DNA from 3 places in the Sphingomonas sp. NPDC079357 genome. Region 1 is predicted to be linked to each of the others. Evidence: predicted binding sites of a transcription regulator. Region 1 holds the regulator's gene; each other region holds the start of a gene.
What was found. Region 1 encodes LexA, which represses DNA repair genes until DNA is damaged. Its sites were predicted from a motif close to GTTCCNCNCTTGTTCT; they were not measured.
Positions count from the first base shown of each region.

Region 2: ACI2JO_RS05965 (ImuA family protein) is a predicted target of LexA. The motif match lies at 923-938, and genes of this name have one in related genera.
Region 3: uvrA (excinuclease ABC subunit UvrA) is a predicted target of LexA. The motif match lies at 1,772-1,787, and genes of this name have one in related genera.

Region 1 covers NZ_JBJDOM010000001.1:414,669-419,889, reverse strand. Annotated here, with positions in the region: gene ACI2JO_RS01850 (ComEC/Rec2 family competence protein) at 1-1,585, shown strand, start outside; gene lexA (transcriptional repressor LexA) at 1,804-2,466, opposite strand; gene ACI2JO_RS01840 (molybdopterin molybdotransferase MoeA) at 2,525-3,700, opposite strand; gene moaC (cyclic pyranopterin monophosphate synthase MoaC) at 3,697-4,167, opposite strand; gene trpC (indole-3-glycerol phosphate synthase TrpC) at 4,168-4,953, opposite strand; gene trpD (anthranilate phosphoribosyltransferase) at 4,950-5,221, opposite strand, start outside.
Region 2 covers NZ_JBJDOM010000001.1:1,266,038-1,271,258, reverse strand. Annotated here, with positions in the region: gene ACI2JO_RS05965 (ImuA family protein) at 136-894, opposite strand; gene ACI2JO_RS05960 (3-methyl-2-oxobutanoate dehydrogenase (2-methylpropanoyl-transferring) subunit alpha) at 1,091-2,389, shown strand; gene ACI2JO_RS05955 (alpha-ketoacid dehydrogenase subunit beta) at 2,649-3,653, shown strand; gene ACI2JO_RS05950 (dihydrolipoamide acetyltransferase family protein) at 3,659-4,981, shown strand; gene ACI2JO_RS05945 (beta-N-acetylglucosaminidase domain-containing protein) at 5,102-5,221, opposite strand, start outside.
Region 3 covers NZ_JBJDOM010000002.1:378,333-383,553, forward strand. Annotated here, with positions in the region: gene uvrA (excinuclease ABC subunit UvrA) at 1-1,761, opposite strand, end outside; gene ACI2JO_RS10705 (hypothetical protein) at 1,921-2,226, shown strand; gene rpiA (ribose-5-phosphate isomerase RpiA) at 2,427-3,104, shown strand; gene tkt (transketolase) at 3,175-5,221, shown strand, end outside.

The sequences.
Region 1 (5,221 bases):
TACGGATATCCGGGCGGCGTTGACGCGCCATATCGAGGCGCGGCTGACGGGCAGTGCGGGCGGGATCGCGGCGGCACTGGCGACCGGGGACACCGGTGCGATCGACGAGCGCGATGCTGAGGCGATGCGCAACGCCGGTCTCGCACATCTGTTATCGGTCAGCGGTTTGCACATCACGGCGGCAGTCGGGCTGGTGATGTGGCTGACGCTGCGGCTGCTCGCGCTGTCGCCGCGGCTGGCACTGACCGGGCGGCTTCCGCTGGTCGCCGCGGCGGCGGGAGCGGTCGCGGCGATCGGTTATACCTGGCTGACGGGATCGCAGGTGCCGACGATTCGTAGCTGTGTCGCCGCGCTGATGGTGCTGGTGGCGCTGGTGCTGGGGCGTGAGGCGCTGACGCTGCGGCTGGTCGCGGCGGGGGCGGTGGTGGTCCTGTTGTGCTGGCCCGAGTCGGTGGTGGGGCCGAGCTTCCAGCTGTCCTTCGCGGCGGTGACGGCGATCATCGCCTTCCACGAGCATCCGCGCGTCCGTTCGTGGTTCGGCGGACACGAGGAGCCAAGGTGGCGTGCGGTGATGCGGGGGCTGGCCTCGCTGCTGCTGACCGGGCTGCTCGTCGAGCTGACGCTGATGCCGATCGCGGTCTATCACTTTCATCAGGCGGGACTTTATGGCGCGCTCGCCAATATCGTCGCGATCCCGCTTACCACCTTCGTGGCGATGCCGGCGGAGGCGCTGGCGCTGCTGCTCGATACGGTCGGAGCGGGCGCGCCGGGGTGGTGGGTCGCCAGGCAGGCGCTGACGCTGTTGCTGTGGATTGCGCGGACCGTGGCGGCGGCGCCGGGGGCGGTGACGGCGTTGCCGGTGATGCCGCAGGCGGCGTTCGCGGCGATGCTGGGGGGCGGGCTATGGCTGGCACTTTGGCGGACGCGGTGGCGCTATGCCGGGCTGGTGCCCGTCGTCATCGGGGCGGCGTGGACGATTGCCACGCCGGTGCCGGACCTGATCGTCACCGGCGACGGGCGGCATCTGGCGCTGCGCGGCGACGATGGCGGTGTGGCGATTTTGCGTGATCGTACAGGGGATTATGTTCGCGATCTGCTCGCCGAGGCAGGTGGACTGGACGGCGAACCAGAGTTGCTGAGCGGGGCGCGAGCGGCGCGGTGCAATCGCGATCTGTGCTGGATGGTTCGACACGTGAAAGGGCGCGTCTGGCGGGTGCTGGCGACGCGCAGCCAGTATCTGTTGCCGGCTAACGCGCTGATACCACTGTGTCGACGCGCGGATGTGGTGGTCAGCGAGCGGCGGCTGCCGCGTGGCTGTCGGGGCAGGTGGTTGACGCTCGACCGGGCGACGCTGGTGAGAACCGGCGGGGTGCGAGTGACGTTTGCGACCGGGCGGGTCGCGACGGTGCGGGCGGTGGGGGATGCGCATCCGTGGCTCGTCGGTGGTGAGCATGAAGCACGGCAAGCGGCAAAAGCGTTGCCGATGTTGGCAGGGTGGTTGTCGATGTTGCCTGTTGAGCGGTCGGACCAGAAACGATGGTCGCTTGCGGCACCGAGCGCTGGCGGATGGCAGTGTGATCGTTGAGCGGGCCAGGGTGCAGTTGGCGGGCCGTCGTATATCATTGCAAATATTCGCCCAACTTGGCCCTGGCGTTCGCCGGGGTGGCAGGTAAGGGCGGCGCGAAGGACGCGCGGGCACTTCGATGTTTGCGAAGGTTGCGCCTATGCGCGCTAATTCAGGAGCACGAAGGAGCGGGGCCCCGGATCAAGTCCGGGGCGACATTTGGGTGGCAGTGGCGCGCTTTACGAGTAGCGGCGGAGCAGGCCGGCGAGCTTGCCCTGTACGCGGACCTGCGCGGGGGCGTAGCGTTGCGGGTCGTAGGCGCGATTGGCGGGGTCTAGACGGATCATCGCGCCTTCGTGACGGAAGTATTTGAGCGTCGCCTCGCTGTCCTCGATCAGCGCCACCACGATCTCGCCGTCGCGCGCGACTTCCTGACGGCGGATCAGCGCATAGTCGCCGTCAAAGATGCCGGCCTCGACCATCGAGTCGCCCGCCACCTCGAGCGCAAAATGCTCGCCCGCCCCGAGCAGCGCCGCGGGCACCGGGAGCATCGTTGACCCCTCGAACGCCTCGATCGGCACACCGGCGGCGATCCGGCCGTGGAGCGGGATCTCGACCACGTCGTTGGCGGGTTCGGGCATGGTGCGCTTGACCGAGGGCGGCGCGGGGCGCTTCGCCTCCGGGCCACGCTCGGGCGCCTTGATGACCTCGAGCGCGCGGGCGCGGTTAGGGAGGCGGCGCAGATAGCCGCGCTCCTCGAGCGCGCTGATGAGGCGGTGGACTCCCGACTTGCTCTTCAGCTCCAGCGCGTCCTTCATCTCCTCGAACGAGGGCGAGACGCCCGTGTCGGCGAGGCGGTCCTCGATGAAGCAGATCAGCTCGTGCTGCTTGCGCGTCAGCATGTCCGGGCGCCTTCCTAGTGAACGGATTGCGAACCTTTATGGAACATAGCGCTGTCCGTCAAGCGATCATCAGGATTTCCGCCGAGTCGCCGGCGCGGGCCGCGGGGGCGTGTGGATCGCGCACGATCAGGCAGGTCGAGCGCGCCAGCGTGCGCAGCATCGAGCTGTCCTGGATGGTCGAGGCATAGGCGCGACCGTCGCGCAATTCGGCGCGCAGATAATCGGTCCGCTCGTTGTTGGCGGGGAGGTCCTCGCCGAGCAAGGCGCGGGAAACCGATGGGAATGGGTCCTTCGCGCCGCTGAGATGCGCGACGAGCGGGCGGACGAACAGCAAGGCGGTGACGAACGCCGACACCGGATTGCCGGGCAGCCCGACCACCGCCATGTCGCTGCGTCGCCCGGCGAGCATCGGCTTGCCCGGGCGCAGCGCAATTCGCCAGAAATCGAGCGTCGTGCCCGCCGCGAGCAGCGCCGGGCGGACAAGATCGTGGTCGCCGACCGAGGCGCCGCCGGTGGTGACGAGAACATCGGCGTTGACAGTGGCGAAGGCCTCGGTCAGCCGGTCGAGCCGGTCGGGGAGGATGCCGAGGTCGACGATCTCGACGCCGGTGCCCGCGAGCAAGGCGCGCAGCAGCAGGCGGTTTGATTCGGGGAGCGCGTCGCCGGAGGTGCCGGGTTCGACCAGTTCGTCGCCGGTCGCGGCGAGCGCGACGCGGACCGGGCGCGCGACCGCGATCCGCGCGACTCCGCCGGTCGCGGCGACCGCGAGCCGGGCGGGGGTAAGGCGCTGGCCTGGCTCGACGAGTGTGTCGCGTTCAGTGAAATCGAGACCCCGGCGGCGGACGTTGCGGCCGACATGCGCGGGGCCTTCGCCATCGAGCGTGAGCGTCTCGCCATCGCGGGCCGCTTCCTCCTGAACGAGCACGGTGTCTGCGCCAGACGGCATCGCTGCGCCGGTGAAGATGCGCACCGCCTCGCCAGCGCCGACCGTGCTGGCAAAGGGCGAACCCGCAGCGCTTTCGCCGATCACGCGGAACGGGCCGGGGAGGTCGGCGAAGCGCAGAGCGTAGCCGTCCATGGCCGATAGATCGCTCGATGGCTGGGTACGACGGGCAATGACGGGGGCGGTGGCCCAGCGGCCAAGCGCCTCATCGAGCGGCACCTCCACCGTTTCGACCGGGCGGCCAAGCGCGAGGACGCGCGCCTGCGCCTCGGCGACCGGAAGCAAGGTCACGGCGCGCGCCAGTCGCCGGAGCGGCCGCCGCGCTTTTCGAGCAGGCGAATGTGTTTGATCGTCATCGCCTTATCGATCGCCTTTGCCATGTCGTAGACGGTCAGCAGCGCGGTGGAGACGGCGGTCAGCGCCTCCATCTCGACCCCGGTCTTGCCGTCAGTCGCGACGGTCGCGGTGGCGGTGATGCCCTCTGTGACCGGTTCAAGATCGAGCGATACGCGCGTGATCGGGAGCGGGTGGCATAGCGGGATCAGGTCGCTGGTGCGCTTCGCGGCCATGATGCCGGCGACGCGGGCGACCGCAAGGACGTCGCCTTTCTTGACCGCGCCGTCGCGAATCGCGGTCAGCGCCGCGTCGGACATCGTGATCGTGCCGGTCGCGACCGCCTCGCGGCGGGTGACGGCCTTGTCGCCGACATCGACCATGTGCGCCGCGCCGTCGGCGTCGAGATGGGTAAGCGTCGTCACCTAGCCGACCATTGCGCGCGTGGCGGCGGCGACATCAGCGTGGCGCATCAGCGCCTCGCCGATGAGGAAGCAATGCACGTCGTGCGCGGCGAGTTCGTCGATGTCGGCGCGACTGGTCAGCCCGCTTTCGGCGACGAAGGTGCAGCCGGCGGGGGCGTGCGCGATCAGATCGTAGGTGAGGCGAAAGTCGACCGCGAAGGTGCGCAGGTCGCGGTTGTTGACGCCGATCAGGCGCGTCTTGAGCCGCGCGGCGCGTTCCATCTCCTCGGCGTCGTGGACCTCGACCAGCACGTCGAGCCCCTGTTCGATCGCGGCCGCCTCGCATTCGGCCATGCACGCGTCATCGATCGCGGCGGCGATCAGCAGGATCGCGTCGGCACCGATGCTGCGCGCCTCGACGACCTGCCACGGGTCGACGGTGAAATCCTTGCGGAGCACGGGGAGGTCGCAGGCCGCGCGCGCCGCGATCAGATAGTCCTCATGGCCTTGAAAATAGGGCGCGTCGGTGAGCACGGAGAGGCAGGTCGCCCCGCCTCCGGCATAAGCGCGCGCGTGCGCGGGCGGGTCGAAGTCGGCGCGGATCAGCCCCTTGGACGGGCTGGCCTTCTTGATTTCGGCGATCAGCGCGTGGCGGCCGGCGGCGACGGTCGCGTCGAGCGCGGCGCGGAAGCCACGTGGGACGCTCTGCGCGGCGGCGCGCGCGGTCAGGTCGGCGAGCGAGGTCGTGGCCTTGCGCGCGGCGACCTCGCTGCGCTTGGTCGCGCAAATGTCGGCGAGGATGGTCATGACCAGGCGATCCAGCGATCGAGGAGCGTGTTGGCGTGCCCGGCGTCGATCGCCTCCGCTGCCTGCGCCGCGGCGGCGGGCAGGTCGGTCTGGCGACCGGCGAGCACCAGCGCGGCGGCGGCGTTAAGCAGCACGGCGTCGCGATACGCGCCATGCTCACCGGTGAGCAGGCGGCGGAGCGCGGCGGCATTATAGGCCGGATCGCCGCCGCGGATTGCGATCGTCGGATGGCGCGCGACCCCGGCGTCTTCGGGAACGATCCGCGCCG
Region 2 (5,221 bases), 850 kb from region 1:
TGGGGGTCGGCTGCTCCTATTATTCGCCTCGTTCGTCTTCCCGGACTTGATCCGGGATCCCGCTGCTACCGCGGCTGACAAGAAGAAGCGGGGCCCCGGATCAAGTCCGGGGGGACGATCCATGGGGGAAGGAGACTATGCCGCCTCCGCCTGATCCTCCGCCGAGCGTGTCACCCGCAAGATCTCGCTCACCACGCGGCGTTGCTCGCGGCGGGTGACCACCGGCGCGAGGCGTCCGGTGTCGTCGCAGGCTATCGCGGTCGCCGCGAACGGCGCGCCGTCGGTCTGCCGCGCGAGCGTCACCTCCCAGCGCGGGCGCGCGGTGCCGACCATCGGCACGGTGCCGATCCGCCAGCGAGTAGCCGCCAACGAGGTGGCCGCGAACGGATCACCGCCTTCGCGGGCGGGGCGTTTGAGCAACAGCGCGACGGTGCGCCCCCGCATCGCGGCCTGATGCATGCGCTTCGTTGCCGCAGGAGTGGCGCGGCGCACCTCGCCGATCACCGCGCCGAGGGCCGGATGGCGCAGGCCTTCCTCCATCAATGCGAGCACCCCGGCGTCGTCGTCGGCCTCGGCATGGATCACGCGCTTCGACATCAAACCGGATTGGGTCAGCGCAGGCGCAAACAGGTCACGCCGCCGGACCACCCAAAGGATCGGCCCCCACGCCCGCGCCGCAACCCCCGCGACGAACAAGGTCGCCGCCGCATCGTCGCGCAGCGATGGCGTCGCCGCCGCAACCTCATGCAGCGCATCGAGCCGCAATCCCCCGTCGGTCAGGCTCGAGTCGATGTCCGGCACCCCGAACGGCATGATCCGCCTGCGGCTATGTCCGTCGCCCGCCAAGGCGCACAGCGTCTCGCGCAAAGAAATGAGGGCGCTCGACTCGGGCACGACAGACAGGACTCCGCAGCGGGTTTTCGTTCGCAATTTGTTCCAGAATCACGGCGCGAGTCAATGGTCTGTCACGATCCAAACCGGCCGGATTGTGTGGTCAGCGCTTCAAAATGGCTTTGACTGGCGTTGAAACAATATTACAAGCGGCTGAAATCGTGCTGCGTGCCAAGCAGCGCATGACGGAGAGTGAAACGTGGGCGAAGAACCCGGTATCGTGCACCCGCGCGGCAACCTGCCGCCCCTGTCGCTGCACGTCCCCGAACCCAAATTTCGGCCGGGCGATGCGGTGGATTTCTCCGATGTCGCCATCCCGCCCGCCGGCGCGGCACGCCGCCCTGATACCGCCGAGGCGGCACGCGACTTCACCGACCTCGCTTATTCGATGGTGCGCGTCCTCGACGAGAATAACCAAGCAGTCGGCGCCTGGAACCCGCGGCTGTCGCCCGACACGCTGCGGCGGATGCTGCGCCACATGGCGACCGTCCGCGTCTTCGACGAGCGGATGTTCCGCGCGCAGCGGCAGGGCAAGACCAGCTTCTACATGAAGTCGCTCGGCGAGGAGGCGGTGGCGGTCGCCGCGGCGCACGCGCTGGATGCCGAGGACATGTGTTTCCCCTCCTACCGCCAGCAGGGGCTGTTGATCGCGCGCGGGTGCCCGATGGTCGACATGATGAACCAGATCTATTCGAACACCGGCGACAAGCTGCAGGGCAAGCAGCTGCCGGTCATGTATTCGGAGAAGCGCTTCGGCTTCTTCTCGATCTCGGGCAACCTGACGACGCAATATCCGCAGGCGGTCGGCTGGGCGATGGCCTCGGCGTCGAAGGGCGATACGCGGATCGCGGCGACGTGGTGCGGCGAGGGCTCGACCGCGGAGGGTGATTTCCATTCCGCGCTGACCTTCGCGACCGTCTATCGTGCGCCGGTGATCTTCAACGTCGTCAACAACCAATGGGCGATCAGCAGCTTCTCGGGCTTTGCGGGCGCGGAGGCGACGACCTTCGCGGCACGCGCGGTCGGCTATGGGATTGCCGGCCTGCGCGTCGACGGCAACGATGCGCTGGCGGTCTATGCCGCGACCGCCTGGGCGGCGGAGCGCGCGCGCACCAACGCCGGGCCGACGCTGATCGAGCATTTCACCTATCGCGCCGAGGGCCATTCGACCTCCGACGATCCGACGCAATATCGCTCGGCAGGCGAGCCGACCGCGTGGCCGCTCGGTGATCCGATCCGGCGGCTGAAGGACCATCTGATCGCGATCGGCGAATGGGACGAGACGCAACAGTCCGAGATGGACCGGGAGGTCGCCGAGGAAGTGAAGGCGGTGCAGAAGGAGGCCGAGAAGAACGGCGTGCTCGGCCACGGGCTGCGCCAGCCGCTCGACTCGCTGTTCGACGGGGTGTTCGAGGAGATGCCGTGGCATTTGCGCGAGCAGCGCCAGATGATGATCGACGAGGAAACCGCGAGCGGGCGGCCATGGGACCGGACGTGAGGGCCTGTCTTTCCCTCTCCCCTGGACAGGGGAGAGGGATGCGTAGACTTGGCAGCTCGCTGCCTAGTCGTAGCTGGGTGAGGGGTGGAGCGAGCCATCGGCTCGCGCGCTGCTCCGCAGCGCCATCCCCTCACCCAACCTCCGCTAAGCGGCTGCGCCGCCAAGCTACGGTATCCCTCTCCCCTTCTGCGAAGGGGCGAGGGCAGGAAACGATATGACCGACACAATCGAACAACCGGTGGACGACACCACCACCCGCATGAACATGATCCAAGCGATCAATTCTGCGATGGACCTGACGATGGCGCGCGATCCGGCGATCGTCGTCATGGGCGAGGATGTCGGCTATTTCGGTGGCGTCTTCCGCGCGACCGCGGGGCTCCAGAAGAAATACGGCAAGACCCGCGTCTTCGACACGCCGATTACCGAATGCGGGATCATCGGCGTCGCGGTCGGCATGGGAGCCTATGGGCTGCGCCCGGTGCCTGAGATCCAGTTCGCGGACTACATCTACCCCGCGCTCGACCAATTGGTCAGCGAGGCGGCGCGGCTGCGCTATCGCTCGGGCGGCGAGTTCACCGCGCCGCTGACGGTGCGCTCACCGTTCGGCGGCGGGATCTTCGGCGGGCAGACGCACTCGCAGTCGCCCGAGGGGATCTTCACGCACGTCTCCGGGGTGAAGACCGTCATCCCCTCGACGCCGTATGACGCCAAGGGGCTGCTGATCGCGGCGATCGAGGACAATGATCCGGTGATCTTCTTCGAGCCGAAGCGCATCTACAACGGCCCGTTCAACGGCCATTGGGATCGCCCGGCGGAGAATTGGTCGAAGCATCCCGGCGGGGAGGTGCCGAAGGGATATTACAAGATCCCGCTCGGCAAGGCGAACGTGGTGCGGGAGGGCGAGGCGGTGACGATGCTCGCCTATGGCACGATGGTGCACGTCTGCGCGCAGGTGGTTGCCGACACTGGCGTCGATGCCGAGATCGTCGACCTGCGCACGCTCGTCCCGCTCGACATCGAGACGATCGAGGCGAGCGTGAAGAAGACCGGGCGCTGCATGATCGTCCATGAGGCGACGCGGACCAGCGGGTTCGGTGCGGAGCTGGCTGCGCTGGTGCAGGAGCGGTGCTTCTACCACCTCGAGGCGCCCGTCGAGCGTGTCACCGGCTTCGACACGCCGTATCCGCACAGCCTCGAATGGGCCTATTTCCCCGGACCGGTGCGGATCGGGCAGGCGCTCAAGAAAATTCTGAAGGACTAAGGCAGATGGCGCGTTTCACCTTCAAGCTGCCGGACATCGGCGAAGGCATTTCCGAGGCGGAGATCGTCGCGTGGCACGTTGCGGTCGGCGACCGCGTCGAGGAGGACCAGAGCCTCGCCGACATGATGACCGACAAGGCGACCGTCGAGATGGAATCGCCGGTGGCGGGCGTGGTGGTCGAGATCGCGGGTGCGGTCGGCGATCAGGTGTCGATCGGCGCGCCGCTGGTGGTGATCGAGACCGAGGGGGAGGGTGAGGTTGCCTCGCCGGCCGCGGAACCGGAGACGCTGGAGGCGGAGAACCCGGGCGTCGAGGAAGTTGCCGCTAAGCCCTCTCCCCCGCGGGGAGAGGGTTTGGGAGAGGGGGGGGAGCCTCGCAGAGAGGCCGGTCTCGGTGAGACCCCGGCCCCTCACCCCAGCCCTCTCCCCGGAGGGGAGAGGGAGCCTGCGTCTCATACCGCCCACTCTCCCGTCCTCGCCTCCCCTGCGGTTCGCGCCCGCGCCAAAGACCTGAACGTCGACCTCGCCGCGATCCGCGTGCCAGAGGGCGAGCGGATCCGCCACGCCGATCTCGACGCCTATCTCCGCTACAATGCCGGGCAGGGCTATCACGCCCCGCACGCCGCGCGGGCGCGCGAGGACGAGCAGGTGCGCGTCATTGGCATGCGTCGTCGCATCGCCGAGAACATGGCGGCGTCCAAGCGCAACATTCCGCACTTCACCTATGTCGACGAGATCGACGTCACCGCGCTGGAGGACATGCGCGCCGACCTCAACGCGCATCGCGGCGAACGGCCCAAGCTGACGCTGCTGCCGCTGCTGATCGTCGCGATGTGCCGGACCTTGCCCGACTTCCCGATGCTCAATGCGCGCTACGACGACGAGGCAGGCGTGGTGACGCGCACAGGGCGCGTGCATGTCGGGATGGCGACGCAGACGGATGCCGGGCTGACCGTTCCCGTCATCCGCGACGCGCAGGACCGCAACGTCTGGCAGCTCGCGACCGAGATCGCGCGGCTGGCGGGGGCAGCACGCGCCAACAAGCTGACGCCGCAGGAGCTGGGCGGGGGCACGATCACCGTCACCTCGCTGGGGCCGCTCGGCGGGATCGCGACCACGCCGGTCATCAACAGGCCCGAGGTGGCGATCATCGGGCCGAACAAGATCGTCGAGCGTCCGGTCTTCCGGGGTGATGACATCGTGCGGGCCAAGCTGATGAACCTGTCGATCAGCTGCGACCATCGCGTCGTCGATGGCTGGGACGCGGCGAGCTATGTGCAGGCGCTGAAGACGTACCTGGAAACGCCGGTGCTGCTGTTCGCCGACTGACGGGGACGACGGATACCCGCGCTTCCGTCGCCATGCCGACGGTGAGGACAACCGGCTCCACCGGAAACGAAGCCTTGCCCTCCCGGGCGCGTTGAACGCGCGCCCCAACGGCGGGATCCCTCAGCGCGCCTTTGTACCGATCAAGCCTGGTGCGTCCGCTATAAAACGATCGAGCACGCCATCGGCGATGCGGATCGTACCGTCGAAGCGCGTCGCGCCGGGAATGGTCTTTACCGCCGC
Region 3 (5,221 bases), on a different contig from region 1:
GTGGACGCCCGCGCCCGGCCCCATGTCGATCACGTAATCGGCCATGCGGATCGCATCCTCGTCATGCTCGACGACGATCACGGTGTTGCCGAGGTCGCGCAGCCGGCGGAGCGTGGCGAGCAGCATGTCGTTGTCGCGCTGGTGCAGCCCGATCGACGGCTCGTCGAGGACGTAGAGCACGCCCGACAGCCCGCTGCCGATCTGGCTGGCGAGGCGGATGCGCTGGCTCTCGCCGCCCGACAGCGTGCCGCTGGTACGGTCGAGGTTGAGATAGTCGAGCCCGACGTTGTTGAGGAAGCCAAGCCGCTCGATGATCTCCTTCAGGATGCGCTCGGCAATCGCGCGCTGCTGGTCGCCGAGGTGGTTGGGGAGATCGGTGAAGAAGGCGAGCGCGTCGACCACGCTCATGCGGGTGGCGTGGCTGATGTTCTCGCCGGCGATCTTGACCGCCAGCGCTTCGGGCTTGAGCCGCGCGCCCTTGCAGACCTCGCACGGCTGGCTCGACTGGTATTTCGACAGCTCCTCCTTCATCCACGCGCTCTCGGTCTGGAGGAGGCGGCGGTTGAGGTTGCCGATCACGCCTTCGAACGGCTTTTTGACGTCGTAGCTCTTCTTGCCGTCGATGAAGGTCAGCGTGACCGCCTTGCCCTCGGTGCCGAAGAGGATCTTGTCGGCGATTTCCGGGTGCAGCTCGCCCCATGGCGTATCGAGCGAGAAATTGAACTCGCGCGCGAGGCTGGCCATCACCTGCATGTAATAAGGCGAGGGCGGGTTGGACTTCGCCCAGGGGACGACCGCGCCCTTCTTGATCGACAGTTCGTGGTTGGGGACGACGAGATCCTCGTCGAACACCAGTTTCTCACCGAGCCCGTCGCACGCCGGGCAGGCGCCCTGCGGCGCGTTGAACGAGAAGAGGCGCGGTTCGATCTCGGCGATCGTGAAGCCGCTGACCGGGCAGGCGAACTTTTCGGAAAAGACGATGCGGCCCGGCGGGGCGTGATCGCCGAGCACGACGCTTTCGGGGGTGCGCGGCTCGACCGGGTCGGCGGGGTCGATATAGGCGAGGCCGTCGGCGAGCTTGAGCGCGGTCTCGAAACTGTCGGCGAGGCGGGTGGCGGCGTTCTCGTTTACCGCGAGGCGATCGACCACCACCTCGATGTCGTGCTTGTACTTCTTGTCGAGCGCGGGGGCTTCGTCGATCTCGTGGATCGTGCCGTCGATGCGGACGCGGGTGAAGCCCGCCTTCTGCCACTCGGCCAGTTCCTTGCGATACTCGCCCTTGCGGCCGCGCACCACCGGGGCGAGCAGGTAGAGCCGCGTGCCCTCGGGCAGCGCCATGACGCGGTCGACCATCTGGCTGACGGTCTGCGCGGCGATCGGCAGGCCGGTGACGGGCGAATAGGGCACGCCGACGCGCGCCCACAGCAGGCGCATATAGTCGTAGATCTCGGTGACGGTCGCGACCGTCGAGCGCGGGTTGCGGCTGGTGGTCTTCTGCTCGATCGAGATCGCGGGCGACAGGCCCTCGATATGGTCGACGTCGGGCTTTTGCATCAGCTCAAGGAACTGGCGGGCGTAGGCCGACAGTGACTCGACGTAGCGACGCTGACCCTCGGCATAGATGGTGTCGAAGGCGAGGCTCGACTTGCCCGACCCCGACAGCCCGGTGATCACCGTCAGTGTATCGCGCGGGATATCGACGCTCACGTCCTTGAGGTTGTGCTCGCGCGCGCCGCGGACGGAGATCGTCGTCAATGCCATGAGGGGGTTTGTTCCATATCTGTTCGGCCGCGTCCAGCCCGGCGGCAGACGCGCGATGTGGGGCGGGTGCCGCACTGCGGCAAGACGCATGGGCGACGCGACGGTTGCGGGGCAGCGGCAGTGTCTTATATGACTGCGACAGTCAGGAGGCGCGAGGCGATGGCCAAGAAGAAGAAGGGCAAGCTGCCCAAGGAAGTGCTGGGGGTGAAGGTTCCCAAGGAGCTGCGCAAGGCTGGCGAGAAGCTCATCGAGCAGGTGCAGGGTCCGGCGGGCAAGCAGGCGCTGGCGGCGGTAGTCGGCGCGGTCGCCACCGCGGCGCTGTCACGTGAGGCAGCGAAGGCAGCGGAACGAACCGGGAAGGCTGACGCGCCCGGCCCCGAGGCGACGACGCGCACCGAGCCCGGCGAGGCGTTCGCGCGCGCCGCCGAGCTTCTGGTGGGGAAGATTTTCGCGCCGCGCTCCTGAAGGGGCGGGGCCGGTTCGACGTTCAGGTTTCTCATGGCAGATCAGTTTGTTGATCGCCTCCTTTCTCCGTCGCCCCAGACTGGATCCGAGGCCCGCTTTTTGTCGGCGAGCGTGGAAGAAGAAGCGGGATCCCGGATCAAGTCCGGGATGACGAGAGGGGCGATTGGTGCAACCTGTGGCGACGTTGGTGCGCTGAGGCGATGATGACGCAGGACGACGACAAGAGCGCCGCCGCCGAGGCGGCAGTGGCCGAGGTGCAGCACGACATGCTGGTCGGGCTCGGCACGGGATCGACGGTGCGGTTCGCGATCGACGCGCTGGGTCGACGGGTGGCGGAGGGACTGCGTATTGCCGCGGTCGCGACTAGCCTCGATAGCGCCGACCGCGCCGCCGCGCTGGGCATCGTCGTGCGCGACTTCGCCCAGGTCGCGCGCGTCGACCTGACGATCGACGGCGCCGACGAGATCGACGACCGGCTGTGGGCGATCAAGGGGGCGGGCGGGGCGATGCTGCGCGAGAAGATCGTCGCCGCGGCCTCGACGCGGATGGTGGTGATTGCCGATGCCTCCAAGCGGGTCCCGGCGATCGGTGCGGCGAAGCTGCCGATCGAGGTGTTGCCGTTCGCGCGCAGCTATGTCGCGGATCGGCTGGCGATGCTCGACGCGACGGTGACGGTGCGCGACGGCGTGACCGACAACGGCAACCTCGTGCTCGATGCCCATTTCTCACTCTTCCCCGACGCGCGGGCGCTGGCGACCGCGCTGGATGCCACCCCCGGCGTGCTGGGGCACGGGCTGTTCCTCGACGAGGTGGATGCGACCTATGTCGCGGACCGCGGCGTCGTTACGCGGCTGGAACGCGTCGAGGTGAGCGGTTAAGGGAGACGGGACTCGGCAACCGGCGTCGCGCCGGTGCGTTCGACCCCGTGACTCCCGACATGAGGATTGCATGACCGATATCGCCAGCTCGCCCGCCGGTTTCCACGAGGACGGCAGCCCGGAGCGGCTGCAGATCGACACGATCCGCACGCTGTCGATGGACGCCGTGCAGAAAGCCAACTCGGGCCACCCCGGTACGCCGATGGCGCTGGCGCCGGTCGGCTGGACGGTGTGGACGCAGTTCCTGCGCTATGACCCCGCGCATGCCGACTGGCCGAACCGCGACCGCTTCGTGCTGTCGGTCGGCCATGCGTCGATGCTGCTCTATTCGCTTCTGTATCTCGCCGGCGTCGAGGAAATCGACGCAAATGGCCAAAAGAGCGGCAAGCCGGCGATGTCGCTGGACGATATCAAGCAGTTCCGCCAGCTCTCCTCCAAGACGCCGGGGCATCCAGAATATCGCCACACCACCGGGGTCGAGACGACGACCGGGCCACTGGGCGCGGGCTGCGGCAACTCGGTCGGCATGGCGATCGCCGAGCGTTGGCTGGCGGCGCGCTACAACCGTCCGGGTTTCGCGCTGTTCGATCACGACGTCTACGTCCTGTGCGGCGATGGCGACATGATGGAGGGCGTGTCCGCCGAGGCGGCGTCGCTGGCGGGACATCTGAAGCTCAGCAACCTCTGCTGGATCTACGACAGCAACCAGATCTCGATCGAGGGCGATACCGACCTCGCGTTCGACGAGGACGTCGGTGCACGCTTCCATGCCTATGGCTGGAACGTGATCCATGTCGACGATGCCAACGACATCAAGGCGTTGACCGAGGCACTTCAGGCGTTCCGCGAGGAAACCGAAGCGCCGACGCTGATCGTCGTCAAGTCGGTGATCGGCTGGGGTTCTCCACGCGCCGGCAGCGAGAAGGCGCATGGCGAACCGCTGGGTGCGGAGAATATCGCCAAGACCAAGGAAGCGTACGGCTGGCCGGCGGAGGATTTCTTCGTGCCCGAGGGCGTGAAGGAAGCGTTCGGCAAGGCGGTAAAGGATCGCGGCGGCAAGGCGCGCGACGAATGGGTCGCGCTGTTCGAGAAGTATCGCGGCGAACATGCTGATCTCGCGGCGGAACTCGACCTGCTGCTCAAGGACGAGCTGCCGGAGGGCTGGGACAGCGAGATCCCGACCTTCGACGCCGACGAAAAGGGCGTGGCAAGCCGCGACGCGGGCGGCAAGGTGCTGAACGCGATCGTCAAGAAGGTGCCGTGGCTGCTGGGCGGCTCGGCCGACCTGTCGCCGTCGACCAAGACCGACATCAAGGGCGCGGCATCGTTCGAGGCCGACAATTACAGCGGCTCGAACTTCCACTTCGGCGTGCGCGAGCATGGCATGGGCGCGGTGGTGAACGGCATGGCGCTGTCGCACCTGCGCGCGTACGGCTCCACCTTCCTCGTCTTCCTCGATTACATGCGCGCGCCGGTACGGCTGTCGGCGATCATGGAGATCGGCGCGGTTTGGGTGTTCACGCATGACTCGATCGGCGTCGGCGAGGATGGCCCGACCCACCAGCCGATCGAGCATCTGGCGACGCTGCGCGCGATCCCGGGAATCGACACATTCCGGCCGGGCGACGCCAACGAAGTCGCGGCGGCTTGGCGCGCGGTGATGAAGGATGCGAGCACCCCGGCGGCGCTGATCCTGTCGCGGCAGGCGCTGCCGACGCTTGATCGCTCGAAGTATGCGAGCGCCGATGGTGTCGAGAAGGGCGCGTATGTGCTGGCGGGTGGTGACGAGACGCCGGACGTGATCCTGATCGCGACCGGATCGGAAGTGTCGCTGGCGGTGCAAGCGTATGAAAAGCTGGTCGCCGAAGGCGTCAAGGCGCGCGTCGTGTCGATGCCGAGCTGGTATCGCTACGAGTTGCAGGACGCCGCCTATAAGGAGAGCGTGCTGCCCAAGGCCGTCAAGGCGCGCGTCGCGATTGAAATGGCCGGGTCGCTCGGCTGGGATCGCTATGTCGGGTTCGAGGGGCGGCAGATCACGATGTCGACCTTCGGCGCGTCGGCGCCACTCGCCAAGCTGGCGGACAAGTTCGGCTTCACGGTCGAGAATGTGGTGAAGG